Regions from separate parts of the Streptomyces malaysiensis subsp. malaysiensis genome, predicted to be linked through region 3. Evidence: riboswitches for the same ligand, from Rfam matches in the RefSeq annotation. Region 3 holds a riboswitch; each other region holds the start of a gene.
The links. A riboswitch is a leader RNA that binds a small molecule or an ion and turns the genes downstream of it on or off. The one in region 3 is predicted to bind S-adenosylmethionine.
Positions count from the first base shown of each region.

Region 1 (4,979 bases), on a different contig from region 3:
CCGCTGGTCCTCTTCGCGATCGGGCTCTACCCGTTCATCGAGTCCTGGATCACCGGCGACAAGCGTGAGCACCACATCCTGGACCGCCCGCGCAACGCCCCGACCCGTACGGCCTTCGGCGTCGCCTGGCTGACGGCGTACTTCATCATGCTGGTCGGTGGCGGTAACGACCTGTGGGCCACCCACTTCCAGCTGTCGATCAACGCGATCACCTGGTTCGTGCGGATCGGCTTCTTCGTCGGCCCGGTGGTGGCGTTCATCGCCACCAAGCGGATCTGCCTCGGCCTCCAGCGGCGCGACAAGGACAAGGTGCTGCACGGCCGGGAGACCGGCATCATCAAGCGGCTGCCGCACGGTGAGTTCATCGAGGTCCACGAGCCGCTCTCGCAGGAGCAGCTGCACACGCTCACCCAGCACGACCAGCCCGAGCCCTACGAGATCGGCCCCGCGGTCGACGAGAACGGGGTCAAGCAGAAGATAAAGCCTTCTCAGAAGCTCCGTTCGAAGCTCTCCAAGGGCTACTACGGCGAGGACAACGTCATTCCGAAGCCGACCCGCGAGGAGTACCACGAGATCACCAGCGGCCACGGCCACCACTGATCTCCCGGAGCCCCTCCAGCGACCGGTTTCTTCATACAGCTACGCCACAGACCAGGGCCCCGGCCCGGACCGCACGGTCCGGCCGGGGCCCCGGCCGTGCTGCCGATAGGCTTGCCGACGGGCCGCTGAAGTGCGCGGACCCCTTCCCTGCCCACCCCACGGATCCAGGAGCGGACCATGGACGTTGTGACCACCGCCGGAGGCGACAGCACCGCGACGGCCCGCACCTGGCCGGACGTACTGAGCACGCTGATCGCCGGCCGTGACCTCGACGTGGACGACACCGCCTGGGCCATGGACCGGATCATGCGGGGCGAGGCCACCGACGCCCAGATCGCCGGATTCGCGATCGCGCTGCGCGCCAAGGGCGAGACGGTCTCCGAGGTGGCCGGTCTGGTGCGGGCCATGTACGAGCACGCCAGGGTGATCGAGGTGCCCGGGGCGACCGTGGACATCGTCGGCACCGGCGGCGACCGCGCCAGGACCGTCAATATCTCCACCATGTCCGCGCTGGTCGTGGCCGGTACCGGCGCGCGGGTCGTCAAGCACGGCAACCGCGCCGCGTCCTCCGCCAGCGGCGCCTCCGATGTGCTGGAGAAGCTGGGCGTCAATCTGGACATCGGCCCAGAGCGGGTGGTCGAGGTCGCGGAGGAGGCGGGGATCACCTTCTGCTTCGCGGTGAAGTTCCATCCGTCGCTGCGGCATGTCGCCTCGGCCCGCCGTGAGCTGGGCGTCGCCACCCCGTTCAACCTGCTCGGCCCGCTGACCAACCCGGCGCGGGTGAAGTGCCAGGCCACCGGGGTCGCCGACGCCCGGATGGCGCCCATCATCGCCGGTGTGCTGGCCGAGCGGGGCTCCTCCGCGCTGGTCGTCCGCGGCGACGACGGGCTGGACGAGCTCACCGTGACCACGACCTCCCAGGTGTGGGAGGTCCGGGGCGGCGCCGTGCGCCAGGAGACCTTCGACCCCCGGGACGCGGGCGTCGCACTGGCCCCCATCGAGGCCCTGCGCGGTGCTGACGCCTCGTACAACGCCGATGTGGCCCGCAGGCTGCTGGCGGGCGAGAAGGGCCCGGTCCGGGACGCGGTGCTGCTGAACTCGGCGGCGGCGCTGGTGGCGCTCGAGCCGGAGCCGGGCGACAAGCCTCTGGCGGACCGGATCGCGGCGGGCGCCGCGCGGGCCGCCGAGTCGATCGACTCGGGCGCGGCGCGCGACGTCCTGGAGCGGTGGGTACGGGCCACCCACGCCTGAGCGCTCCGCCGTCGGTCACGGTGCCCATGTTCTGTCCGGGATACGGACAGGGCATGGGCACCGCCGTAGGACATGGCATACTCCTGCCCAGGTCACGAGCGACAGCGACTACGGCCCCGGCCCGCTGTCCGGCAACCCTCCGTCCGTGGCGGGGTGCCCCGGGTGATGACCAGGCCGCCAGGCAGCGAGGCCGGCGGCAAGCGCGGACCCCTCGCACTAGGGGTCCTGGTGGTCGAGGGAGCTCTTCCGTGATGCAGCGAATGCGCTAGGGCCGGACGGCCCGTTTCTCTCCTGCTCCGCGCGGTGTCCGCCGTGCGTCGAGCGTCCTCTCCGCGCCCCGACGGCCGGCTCGTCGCCGTCCCCGTGCGCGGCACGCATTCCTTCGACCCTTACGGGAGACTTCGCCATGTCCGTGCGCCCTTCTGCCCTCGCCTCCGCCTCCGCCTCCGCCGATTCCTCCGTCGCCGCCTGTGAGCCGCTGCCCGTGCTGGGCAGCGACGTTCTGGTGCCCCTGGTCACCGGGGGCGAGGTGACCTACGCGGCGCTCGACTACGCCGCCAGCGCCCCCGCGCTGCGCCGGGTCTGGGACGACATCGCCGCCTACGCGCCCTACTACGGCAGCGTGCACCGCGGGGCGGGCTATCTCTCGCAGCTGTCCACCGACCTCTTCGAGAACAGCCGTAAGGACGTCGCCGCCTTCCTCGGCTGCCGCGAGGACGACCAGGTCGTCTTCACCCGCTCCACCACCGACTCGCTCAACCTCCTGGCCGCCGTGGCGCCGCGGGGCACCGAGGTCTACGTCTTCGAGACCGAGCACCATGCCTCGCTGCTGCCGTGGGAGCAGCGGGCGGACCTCACCGTCCGCTACCTCAGCGCCCCGCGCTCCCCGCGGCAGGCGGTGGAGACGCTGGAGCGGGCGCTCGCGGGGCGCTCCGGGGGCCCGGCGCTGGTCTGTGTGACCGGCGCGTCCAATGTGACCGGTGAGCTGTGGCCGGTGCGGGAGCTGGCCGCGGCCGCGCACGCGCATGGCGCCCGTATCGTCCTGGACGCCGCGCAGCTGGCCCCGCACCACCCCGTGGACATCGCGGAGGCGGACGTCGACTGGGTGGCCTTCTCCGGGCACAAGCTGTACGCGCCCTTCGGGGCCGGTGTGCTGGCCGGGCGGGCGGACTGGCTGCGGGAGGCCCGGCCGTATCTGGCGGGCGGCGGCGCCAGCCGTAAGGTGGCCCGCAGGGACGACGGCGGTGTCGACGTCGAGTGGCACACCACCGCCGCCCGGCACGAGGCGGGCTCGCCGAACGTGATCGGGGTCTACGCGATCGCCTCGGCGTGCAAGGCGCTGACCGAGGCCGGTTTCGAGGGGCTGGTCGCCCGTGAGCGGCAGCTGATCGAGAAGGTGCGGGCGGGGCTGGCCGAGGTGCCCGAGGTGCGGGTGCTCTCGCTGTTCGGCGACGACGCGCCCCGGGTCGGGGTGCTGTCGTTCGTGGTGGAGGGCTGGAACAGCTCCCACTTCGCGGCGGCGCTCTCCGCGGAGTACGGCATCGGCGTACGCGACGGGCTCTTCTGCGCGCATCCGCTGGTCCGCACCCTGCTGGACAGCGAGCCCGACGAGCCGGGCGAGTGCGGTGCGCCCGAGGCCGCGCCGGGGGAGCGGGCGCTGAACGCGATCCGGGTCAGCTTCGGGGCGGGCACCCCGGACGAGCATGTGGAGCGGTTCGTCGGCGCCGTGAAGGAGCTGGTGCGCGACGGGGCCCGGTGGAGCTACCGCACCGAGGACGGCCGCTGCGTCCCGGACCGCGGCTGAGGATTCCGGACCTGTGGCCCGAGCGTTCGGGCGCGGCCGGGCCCTACGGGGTCTACGGCGCGGCTCCGCCGCGTGGCAGGGGCTTCGCCCTCAGCCCCCGGGGTCCGGGGCGGAGCCCCGGTTCCCCTAGCCGTCCAGACCGATCGCGAACGCGGCCTCCAGGTCGTGCTGCGAGTACGTACGGAAGGCGATGTGGGTCTCGGTCGAGGCCACCCCCGGCACCTTGCTGATCTCGCCCGTGATGATGTCCGCGAGGTCGTCGTGCCGGGCCACCCGCACCATCGCGATCAGATCGTGCGCGCCGGTGACCGAGTAGACCTCGCTCACACCGCCGATCGCGGCGATCTTCTCGGCGGTCTCCGGAATCTGGTCCACGTTGGTCTTGATGAGCACGATCGAAGTGATCACGGCTGACTTTCTCCCTCACTGGCCCGGGCTGCGCCGCCCACTCTAGCCGTCCGCCCGAATCGGGCCCACGCGAAGAGAAACCCGAGGGTGAAGCCCACGAGATGGGCGAGATAGGCCACGCCCGGGCGGTCGTCGGCCTGCCGGGCGGCCAGCCACTGGAGGGCCACCCAGAAGATCAGCACCGCCCAGGCGGGGAAGCGCAGCGGGAGGAAGAGCAGAAACGGGAAGAGGCTGGTCACCCGGGCCCGGGGAAACAGCCACAGAAACGCGCCGAGCACCCCGGAGATGGCCCCGGAGGCGCCCACCAGGCTCTGGGCCGAGTCGGCGTGCGCGGCGGCGTAGCCGAGCAGCGCCAGATAGCCGGTGGCGAGGTAGAAGGCGGCGAACTGGAGGCGTCCCATCCGCTCCTCGGTCATCGCCCCGAAGACGTAGAGAAACAGCATGTTGCCGAGCAGATGCAGCCAGTTGCCGTGCACGAACAGCGCGGTCAGCGGGGCGAGCGGCTGGTCCGGGGCGCCGCTCCACAGCGCGCTCGGCACCACGCCCCAGCGCTCGAAGTACGTGGACTGGGCCTCCACCAGCCGCCCGCCCGAGCCATAGCCGGGGTTGAGCCCCGAGGCCGGTCCGAGGACGAAGATCAGGCAGCAGCTGACGATCAGGCCGTACGTCATCCACGGGCGGCCGGGCCCCGCCATCCAGGGGCGGCCGGGCCCCGACGACGTCTCGATCATGGTCAGATCATTCCGTACCGGACGCAACCTCCACAGAGCGCCTCGCCGCGCTCCCCGTGGCCGCGGGCGGGAGACGGGCCCCGGCGCGGGCCAGGGCTCAGGCCGTAGGGTTACAGGACGCCGCCGACGAGCCGAGAAGCGAGGACCGCACCATGGCCGTGCCCCTGCCGACCGCCCAGACCCGC
Region 1 covers NZ_JBEZNG010000008.1:90,554-95,532, forward strand. The annotation lists gene qcrB (cytochrome bc1 complex cytochrome b subunit) at 1-600, shown strand, start outside; gene trpD (anthranilate phosphoribosyltransferase) at 778-1,851, shown strand; SAM riboswitch class IV at 1,942-2,060, shown strand; gene AB0E24_RS18210 (aminotransferase class V-fold PLP-dependent enzyme) at 2,258-3,655, shown strand; gene AB0E24_RS18215 (Lrp/AsnC ligand binding domain-containing protein) at 3,782-4,063, opposite strand; gene AB0E24_RS18220 (rhomboid family intramembrane serine protease) at 4,060-4,794, opposite strand; gene AB0E24_RS18225 (hypothetical protein) at 4,947-4,979, shown strand, end outside.
Region 1: it holds a riboswitch for S-adenosylmethionine, as region 3 does, so the genes downstream of both, AB0E24_RS18210 (aminotransferase class V-fold PLP-dependent enzyme) here and thrC (threonine synthase) in region 3, are expected to answer to the same signal.

Region 2 (4,979 bases), on a different contig from region 3:
TCGGCGTCGGTGGCGGCGAGCCAGATGCCCTGGAGTTTGCGCTGGTCCTCGAAGCCGAGGCGGTGGCCGTCGTCGAGGTCGAAGGCGACGCGCTCGAACCGGCCGGCCGGTTCGGAGTCCGGCCCGCACACCAGCCGCCCGGTCATGCCGAAATGCAGCAGGACCGTGGGCCCGTCGGTGGGGGCGATCAGCCACTTGCCGTGGCGGCGCGGTGCGGCGAAGCGGCGGCCCTTGAGGTCGCGCTTCAGCCGCTGGGCGGTCACCCCGTGCAACACCCCCGCGTCGGCCACCGCCGCCCGCTCGACGCGGCGGCCCTGGGCACAGGAGGCGAGCGTCCGCCGGAACCCCTCGACATCCGGTAGCTCGGGCATAGCGTCAGGCTACGCCCGGGGCTGATGTCTCGCGTTATGGATAATCATCCCTTCGGGGGCTTTCGTCGGCTAAAGTCCGAATTATGCGATTCATGCGCCCGACCCCGGGGGCGAGCGGTCGCAGCCAGACGTTGTTCGCGATCACACGGTGTCTGCCGTTCGTGGTCCTGGCGGCGGTGCTCAGTATTGAGCTCTCCCCCGCGCACACCCTCTACACCGGCTCTCTGCTCTCCCCGGCGCCGGCGCTGGCGGCGGTGACCATGGGGCCGTTCGGCAGCGCCGGTGTGGCGCTGCTGGCCGCGGCGATCTGCGGGATCACCGCCGCCCACAACGACGCGTGGGGCAGCGAGGTGGTGTACGCGAATCTGCTGGCCCTGGTGGTGGTGGCGGTCGCGAGCGTGGCGACCAGCGCGGTACGGGTGCGCCGGGACCGTGAGCTGGCCCATATCCGCCGGATCGCCGAGGTGTCCCAGAACGTGGTGCTGAGGCCGCTGCCCGCCCGGATGGGCGTGGTGAACACCGCCAGTGTCTATATGGCGGCCGAGCGCGGAGCGCAGATCGGCGGGGACCTGTACGAGGCGATGTCCACCCGCTACGGAGTGCGGCTGATCGTCGGCGATGTGCGGGGAAAGGGGCTGGCCGCGGTGCGGTCCGCCGCGGCCGTGGTGGGCGCCTTCCGGGAGGCGGTGCACTACGAGCAGGATCTCGCCGAGGTGATGCACCGCTGCGCGGCCGCGCTGGGGCGCGAGTACGAGCTGCTGGACCGTTCCCAGTTCCAGGACCCGCAGGAGCTGGAGGAGCAGTTCGTCACCGTGCTGCTCGCCCAGGTGTCGGAGGAGTCACTGGTCCATCTGATCAACCGGGGCCATCCGCCGCCCCTGGTGATGCGCGGGCGCAAGGTGCGCTCCCTGGACCCGGTGCGCCCGCTGCCGCCGCTCGGCCTCGAGGATTTCCTTGCCCCTCCCCCGATCCGCGTCGAGACCTTTCCGTTCCTGCCCGGTGACCGGCTGTTGCTGCACACCGACGGAGTGGTCGAGGCCCGCAACCACTGCAACGAGTTCTTCCCGCTGCACCGGACCATGGAGACGCTGGACGGCGCCACTCCGTCCGAGTACCTGGACGGGCTGCGCCACGCCCTGGTCCGGCATACGGAGGGGCGGCTGTCGGACGACGCGGCGATGGTCCTCATCGAGCGGGTCATCGGCGGCGCGGGGCGGCCGGTTCTCTGAGCCGGTTCTTTGTGTGGGTTCTTTGTGTGGGTTCTTTGAGCCGCTTCTCCGAAGTGGGCTCTCCCAGCCGGTTCTCCGAGTGGGTGCGGCCACACCGGCGTCGTACATCCGCCGTACCGTCGGCCCGCGTTGGCCGCCTTGGCATGGGTTGACGCCCTCGCGGAGCGCGACGACACTGTCAGGGACGGTCACGATTGTCAGCGCCCACCGTGCGGTATCCCCGCTCAGGCGGGTCATCGGCCCCGGCTCGCTGACAGGCAACCCTTCTTCCGCGACGGGGTGCCCCCGGGTGACGACCAGGTCCCGTCGGCGTGGACGGGACAAGCGCGGTCTCGCTGCCTCGCGAGCCCCCGATGATGGGATCGGTGGAGATGCCCAGGACCGACAGCCACAGGGACGGCGCCCGTCGGCGTCCCCGGCCGTTGTCCCCGCTCCGCCGTCTCCTGGCTCCGGCGGATCACCTCCTGACCAGGCGGCTGCACATCGATCTGCTGCGCATTTGCAGCGCCTCCAGTCCAGCCGTCTGAATCGACGCGGTCACCGAGCACTGAGCGCGGCCTCGCGCGCCGGGGCCGGGCCGGGTGTGTCCCGGCACCGTCCCGGCGGGCGCCCCGCGCGGGCTTCCCTTCCGTTGCGCCATCGGCGCCGCCTGACCGGCGGGGCCGGGGCTCCGTCATTGCCTTGGAGAGCCATGTCCGAGACGTTTTCCGTCAGTTCAGGTCCCGCCGCTCTGCTCGACCCCGACCCCTGTTCGCCGCGTCCCCGGATCGCCCCGCCCGCACCGCCGCACCGCTTCCGCAGCCGTATCGGCGTCGACCTCGCCGGTGGCTTCTATCCGGTGCCGCATCGCTATCGGCTCTATCTCTCCGCGAGCTGTCCGCTCTCGCTGCGCGTCTCCATCACCCTCGATCTGCTCGGGCTGCGGAACACCGTCGCCACCACTCTCCTCGGGCTCCCGGACGACACCCCCGAAGCGTTCGCCGCGCTGCGCGGGGCCTACGAGGCCACCTGGCACCGCTACGGCGGACCGCTGGACGCGCCCGCGCTGTGCGACGGCTGGACCGGACGTGTCGTCAGCAATCACACGCCCGACATCCTGCGCGATCTCGCCGGCCATCTGAGCGACCCGGGCGGCGCCGGATCTCCCCGGCTGCGCCCGGCGGCCCTCGCCGCGGACATCGACGCCCTCCGCGAACTCCTCGACGAGGACATCACCCACGCCGCACGGCAGGCCGGGACGGCGCACGAGCCGGAGTGCCGGGACGCGGCGCTCGAGCGGCTGCTGACCGCCCTGGACCGGCTCGACCGACAGCTGGCGACCGCGCCGTACGCACTGGGCGACGAGCTGACCGCCGCCGATGTGGACCTGTGGGTGGCCCTCGTCCAGCTCGACACCGAGTACCGGCCCCTCCTGGACGCCGACGCGGCCCACCGGGTCTCCCGGCACGGGCGGCTGCGCGCCTATGTACGGCGGCTGCATGCCCATCCGGCCTTCCACACCACGATCCCGGAGGCGCTCCAGGACGAGGTGTCCTGAGTTTCCGCCCTGGGGTTTCCGCGCCGGCGGTGACCGCCACCGCCGAGGACCCTGGAGGTCACCGCCACCGTCGAAGGCGGCCGTAAGCAGCCATCGCCACCAGTCGCCGTAGCGGCCACCGCCGCCAGTCACCGCCGAGGCACCGCCCTGACCTGCGGCTCCGCTCAGGTCAGGGCGGCCCTGGCGGCGCCGAACTCGCCCATCGCCCCGGCCACGATGGCTTCCAGACGGGCGTGGTGGGCGCCGCGCCAGTAGACCCGCCCGCAGGCCGTACAGCGGGCGAAGACTTCGTAAGTGCGCCGGGTGCCGTGCTGGAGCCGCTCCCGGACCGCCTCCTTGTCGGCGTCCTCCAGCGGGCCGTTGCAGGCGGTGCAGCGGGTCCAGGGCACCAGGCTCGGGGTGAACCGGCCGAGGACGTCCCGCAGTTGCTCATCGGGGCGGTCGCTGTAGACATACGCCCCGGCCCACAGCTCACGGCGGCGCAGCAGCCCGCGGTCGCGGGAGAGCAGCACCCTGCGCTGGGCGGCGGAGCGCGCGGCCAGCTCGGGATCGCCGATGTCCTCGCTCTCGTACGCGGCGTCCACGCCCAGCAGCCGCAGCCGGCGCGCGAGCGTGCCCAGATGCACATCGAGCAGGAAGCGCAGCGGCGCGCCCGGCACTCGCTGCGGGCGGACGACCGGGTGGACCTCCACGGTCTCCCCCGCGCTCGGCACATGCGAGACAGCGGCCTCGTCCCCGTCCACCAGCAGCCTGCCGACCTCGGTGAGCGGGACCCCGAGCGACTCGACGACATGGCCGAGAGTCGAAGCGCCGTCGGTGACGACGGCCGTCCAGGGGCGGCGGCGCTCAGGGACGGTGAAGAACCGCAGTTCAGGGGCGAGGCTGAGGTGGATCTCGGGTCCGTTCACACCGCCAGCATGCCAGGCGCGCCCGGCTCGGGGCGATGGCGTTTCCGGTCCGGCGCCAGGCTTGGCGATCATGAAAACGGACCGTCGGCGGGAACCACCGGGGGCGGCGGGCCGAACGGCCCGTACGCTCGTCGTCCGGGCGTCAGCCGACCGGTGGGTCCGCCTTGGCGCGGTCGCGGTGTCTCTTGCGGCGCCATGCCACCATCCGCAGATAGTCCTCGTGCAGCACCCGCCCGACGAGCGCACCGCCGAAGACCACGAAGCCGACGCCGACCAGCCAGGACTGGACGACCAGGACGGTGCCGACCGGGCCGTAGGAGACCGTGCTGGAGGCGATCAGCGGGGAGAACACCAGCTGGGAGAAGACCCGCAGCCCCAGCAGCCCGACGCCGGTGGCCAGCGCGCCGGGCAGCAGGGCGCCCCAGCTGATCCGCCCGCCGAGCAGCAGATGCTGCGACCACCAGAAGAACAGCACCGTGCCCACCACCGCCACCAGCACCCGGGAGAGACCGGGCGCCAGATGGGCGGAGAGCAGCAGATAGCAGATCAGCACCACGAGCCACACCAGATGGCGCCAGACGGTGTGCCAGCGGCCGGCCGGAAGCTCCCACACCTTCTCGTAGCCGACCTGGAGCACCGTGCCGAAGCGCAGCCCGAAGATGGCGAGCGTGGCCAGACCGAAGGCGGTGGTGGACTCCAGCGCCTGCTTGGGCGGGGCGAACAGCCGCTGCACCTCGTCCCGCGAGGTCGGGGAGAGTCCGAGGCCCTCGCCCAGCCACTGGGCGAATCCCAGCCGGTTCACCGGGTCGGCCGCGGCCACCACGATCAGCAGGGGCACCAGGGTGAGAAAGCCCAGGGCGGCGAAGCCCATCGCGCGGTGCAGCAGCTCGAATTCACTGCCCCGCCGCCAGCCGCGTCCGAGCGCCGACCGGTG
Region 2 covers NZ_JBEZNG010000011.1:138,670-143,648, forward strand. The annotation lists gene AB0E24_RS23035 (Fpg/Nei family DNA glycosylase) at 1-371, opposite strand, end outside; gene AB0E24_RS23040 (PP2C family protein-serine/threonine phosphatase) at 464-1,600, shown strand; SAM riboswitch class IV at 1,787-1,933, shown strand; gene AB0E24_RS23045 (glutathione S-transferase C-terminal domain-containing protein) at 2,292-3,137, shown strand; gene AB0E24_RS23050 (Mut7-C RNAse domain-containing protein) at 3,302-4,045, opposite strand; gene AB0E24_RS23055 (YhjD/YihY/BrkB family envelope integrity protein) at 4,188-4,979, opposite strand, start outside.
Region 2: it holds a riboswitch for S-adenosylmethionine, as region 3 does, so the genes downstream of both, AB0E24_RS23045 (glutathione S-transferase C-terminal domain-containing protein) here and thrC (threonine synthase) in region 3, are expected to answer to the same signal.

Region 3 (4,979 bases):
CGCCCCTCGAAGCGCACGGCCGTCGCCGTGCTGCCGCCCTCCTCGCCGCCGTCGCCATCTCCGTCCCGGACGATCTCCGCGCCCAGCACGGCCGCACAGCAGTCGGCGAAGGCGGTGGCCCAGCGCTCGGTGAGGAACGCGGCGCGGTCGCCGCCGAGGATGCCGCGCAGCACATCCGCCGCGACCTGGTCCGGCAGCAGCCGGTAGTAGTCAGGCGGCGCCCAGGGGGTGTGCGAGAAGTGGCCGATCCGCAGATCGGGGCGGCGCTCGCGGAGCATCGCGGGCACCAGCGCCAGGTGGTAGTCCTGCACCAGGACGACGGCCTCGGCCACCGCCTCCTGGGCGAGCGCGTCCGCGAAGGCCGCGTTGTAGCTCTCATAGGCCGCCCACTGCTCGGCGAACTCCGCGTCGAAGACCGGCTCGACCGGGGTCTGGTAGAGCAGATGGTGGATGAACCACAGCACCGAATTGGCGATGCCGTTGTACGCGGCGGCGAAGACATCCGGCGCGATGTCGAGCATCCGCACCTGCTGGCCGCCGGTGTCACCGGGGTTCAGATGGCTGGTCCCGGCGCGCCGGGCCGCCTCGCGGTCGCCCTCGCCGAGCGCCGCGCACACCCACACCGCTCCCGAGTCGGAGCCGATCGCGCTGAGGCCGGAGACCAGCCCGCCGCCGCCGCGCTTGGCGGTGAGCGAGCCGCCCTCGCCCAGGCCGTACGAGACCGGGCCGCGGTTGGACGCGACCAGGATCGGGGCGGTGCGCGGAGCTCCCATGTCGCGAGCCTAGCCATGTGCGACCCCGCGCAAACGTACGTACGGTTTCTTGCCCCGTAGGTGCTATTCCGGTTCTGGCGGTTCTGGCCATGCGGACGCCGCCGCGCAAGCGGATGGGCGCTCTCCCGCGATCCCCGCAGGCGCCTTCGCGTGCCGCCCGGGGGCCATCACGCCGCGCGCCGGGCCGCGTACTCCGGGATCTCGATCATCGGCGGCCGCTCCTCGGTGTCCACGGCCGTGGTGCGCGGCTCGAAGCCGCTCTCGCCCCGGTCGAACTGGGTCAGCCGCGGCCGCACCAAGTGGCCCCGGGCCAGCCGCAGCTGCGCGGTGCGGTAGATCGCGGCCGCCATCCGGCCGAGCGCCAGCCCGTCCTGGTGGCGGTGTTTGCGCACCCCGATGTCCACCTGGCCGAGCGCGTCGAGCCCCACCGTGTGCAGCGCGTCGACCAGCAGCCCCAGCTCGACCCCGTAGCCGACCGGGAAGGGCAGCCGCTCCAGCAGCGAGCGGCGCGCCGCGTACTCACCGCCCAGCGGCTGGACGAACCCGGCCAGCTGGGGCCAGTGGAGGTTCAGCAGCGGGCGCGCGACCAGCTCGGTGACCCGGCCGCCCTGGCCCGCCAGCTCGCCGAGCGGGCGGTCGTACATGCCCTTCACCAGCTGGAGCGTGGGGTCGGTCAGCAGCGGACCGACGATCCCGGAGACGAAGCGCGCGTTGAATTCCCGCAGGTCGGCGTCGATGAAGCAGACGATGTCGCCGCTGGTGGCCAGCAGGGACCGCCACAGCACCTCGCCCTTGCCGGCCACCGCGGGCAGCCGGGGCAGCAGCGAGTCGCGGGGGACGACGGTGGCGCCCGCCGCCGCGGCGACCTCGGCGGTGCGGTCCGTCGAACCGGAGTCCAGCACCACCAGCTCGTCCACCAGCGGCACCGCCTCGCCCATCAGCTCACGGCGGATCGTGCCGGCGATCTCGCCGACCGTGGCCTCCTCGTTCAGGGCGGGCAGGACCACGCTCACCGTCGTCGCCGAGGTCCGCTTCGCGGCCAGCAGGCGATCCAGCGGACGGTCGTCGGCCGACCAGGAGCGGCGCTCCAGCCAGCGCTCCACCTCATCCAGCACCTGTGTGTCTCCCTGCTGTGGTCGCTCTGCTGTGGTCGCTGTGACCCATCTCGCGCTTCGGACGGCTATCTCAACCATCCGGGCCTTCGGTTACAGTCTTGAACAACGCACGTGACCGTCGTATGTCGGGGTCGACCCCGGTGTTCACCGACGATGCCCGTGTTGACAAACGCTCCGGGTCCGCCCGGCGCCATACCGCTCATCCAGAGGGGCAGAGGGAACGGCCCGTTGAAGCCCCGGCAACCCTCCAGCTGATCTCGCATTCCACCGCGAGGCTCCCAGCTCGGGAAGGTGCCAATTCCGTCTCGTGGCGAAATGCGTCCCGAGGAAGATGAGGAGAAAGGGCCTCGCCATCCATGGCTGTGCAATCAGTAGAAAGCTCAACCACTTCCGCCTCCTCCTCCAGCTCTGCCGCCTCCGGTGCTTTCGGCCCCGCCGTGGCATTGTCCTGCCGGGAGTGCGGTGAGCGGTTCGAGCTGGGCCCGATTTTCGCGTGCGAGGTCTGTTTCGGGCCGCTCGAGGTCGCGTACGAGCTGCCGGCCGGCGATCCGGAGGGGCTGCGCCGGCGGATCGAGGCCGGTCCGAACAGCATCTGGCGCTACGCCCCGCTGCTGCCCGTCCCCGCGGACGTGGCGGACCTGCCCAGTCTGAACCCCGGCCTCACCAAGCTGGTCAAGGCCGACAACCTCGCTCGTGAGCTCGGTGTCACCGGTGAGCTGCACATCAAGGACGACTCGGGGAACCCCACCCACTCGTTCAAGGACCGGGTCGTCGCCATCGCCGTCCAGGCCGCCCGCACCTTCGGCTTCACCACCCTCTCCTGCTCCTCCACCGGCAACCTCGCCGGCGCGGTCGGCGCCGCGGCCGCCCGCGCGGGCTTCCGCTCCTGTGTCTTCATCCCGCACGACCTGGAGGCCGGCAAGGTCGTCATGGCCGCGGTCTACGGCGGTGAGCTGGTCGGCATCGAGGGCACCTACGACGACGTCAACCGCTTCTGTAGCGAGCTGATCGGCGACCCGGTGGGCGAGGGCTGGGGCTTCGTCAACGTCAACCTGCGCCCGTACTACGGCGAGGGCTCCAAGACCCTGGCGTACGAGATCTGCGAGCAGCTCGGCTGGCGGCTGCCCGACCAGATCGTCATCCCGATCGCCTCCGGCTCCCAGCTCACCAAGATCGACAAGGGGCTGAAGGAGCTGATCGCGATCGGTCTGGTCGAGGACAAGCCCTACAAGATCTTCGGCGCCCAGGCCGAGGGCTGCTCCCCGGTCTCCGCCGCCTTCAAGGCCGGCCATGACGTCGTCCGGCCGCAGAAGCCGCAGACCATCGCCAAGTCGCTGGCCATCGGCAACCCCGCGGACGGCCCGTACGTCCTGGACATCGCCCGCCGTACGGGCGGCGCGGTGGAGGACGTGAACGACGAGCAGATCGTCGACGCCATCAAGCTGCTGGCCCGCACCGAGGGGATCTTCGCGGAGACCGCGGGCGGGGTGACCGTCGGCGTGACCAGGAAGCTGATCGAGGACGGCCTGCTCGACCCGTCCCTGACGACCGTCGTGCTCAACACCGGCGACGGCCTCAAGACCCTCGACGCCGTGGCCCCCACCACGGGTCCCTCCGCCATCATCCGCCCCACCCTTGACTCGTTCCGAGAGGCTGGCCTCGTATGAGCGTCAACGTCCGAATCCCGACCATCCTGCGCACCTACACCGGCGGTCAGGCCGAGGTTCCCGCCGAGGGTGCGACCCTCGCCGAGGTCCTGGCGGACCTGGAGAAGAACCACCAGGGGATCGCGGCCCGCGTGCTGGACGACACCGGCAAGCTCCGTCGCTTCGTCAACGTCTACGTCAACGACGACGACGTCCGCTTCGCCGACGGCCTGGCCACGGCGACCCCGGACGGCGCGGGAATCTCGATCATCCCGGCGGTGGCGGGCGGCTGCTGACGCCTCGTTCGCCCGTTCACCCCTTCTCACCTTTGGCATCGCCCCGTCCCGGGACAACCGGACGGGGCGATTCCGTGTGTGGAATCGCGATACAGTTGCCCGGATTCCCCGAGGGCGCCGGGTCCGGAGCCGCATATGAGAACTCGTCAAGTTGTGCGTAAAGTGTGCGCGCGAATTGTCGGGTTGGCTCTTTATGTCCAGCCCGGCTTGCCCGAACTTCACATAATTTCTCACTTTTAACCGTTCGACCGTGCCCAGAATTCTCGTCCGATTGACCTGTTGCAGAGGGCGTTGGGACGGATACATTCAGCGGCGGTCGACGCGTTCCGGCGCACACCCCCCACATCCGGGGGGTGAGGTCTGACCCGGGTCCGCGGAGTGCGGTCCTGCGCAAGGGCCAGCAATAGGGGAGTTAGGAATGGCTCAGGGCACCGTCAAGTGGTTCAACGCGGAGAAGGGGTACGGCTTCATCGCGGTCGACGGTGGTGCGGACGTGTTCGTCCACTACAGCGCGATCCAGATGGACGGGTACCGCACCCTCGAGGAAGGCCAGCGGGTCGAGTTCGAGATCTCGCAGGGCCAGAAGGGCCCGCAGGCCGACATGGTCCGCGTGGCCGTAGGCTGACGCGCCGACGCGACGCAGCTGAATCGAACAAACCGAAGGGTCCGTCTCCCGTAACAGGGTACGGACCCTTCGGCATGCCCGTCGCCCGGCCCGCCCGCTTCGGGCACCCACGCCCTCCCGGTCCCCCTTCGGGCGCTTGCGCCCTCCCGTCACCCGACCACCACCCCTCACGGACGCCCCTCGGGCGCTTGCACTCGATAGGCCCGAGTGCTAATCATTGGCGTTAGCACTCTGACGTTGAGAGTGACAGAAGGACCGGGTCGGTGAGGCCCGCCAGGCCGTGCGGAGCAAGGAACCGCGGGGCAGGCAGGCCGTCCGTCGCGGGCGCCAGCGCGGTCCGGAGCAATCCGCCCCCACGGCCTAACGGCCTGGGAGGTACCCCCTAAGTCTTGGGAGGACCACTTCACATGGCCAAGATCATCGCGTTCGACGAGGAGGCACGGCGCGGCCTCGAGCGCGGGATGAACCAGCTCGCCGACGCCGTCAAGGTCACCCTCGGCCCCAAGGGCCGTAACGTCGTCCTC
Region 3 covers NZ_JBEZNG010000003.1:299,064-304,042, forward strand. The annotation lists gene AB0E24_RS08460 (alpha,alpha-trehalose-phosphate synthase (UDP-forming)) at 1-773, opposite strand, end outside; gene AB0E24_RS08465 (glucosyl-3-phosphoglycerate synthase) at 941-1,888, opposite strand; SAM riboswitch class I at 2,085-2,226, shown strand; gene thrC (threonine synthase) at 2,245-3,555, shown strand; gene AB0E24_RS08475 (MoaD/ThiS family protein) at 3,552-3,830, shown strand; gene AB0E24_RS08480 (cold-shock protein) at 4,249-4,455, shown strand; gene groL (chaperonin GroEL) at 4,863-4,979, shown strand, end outside.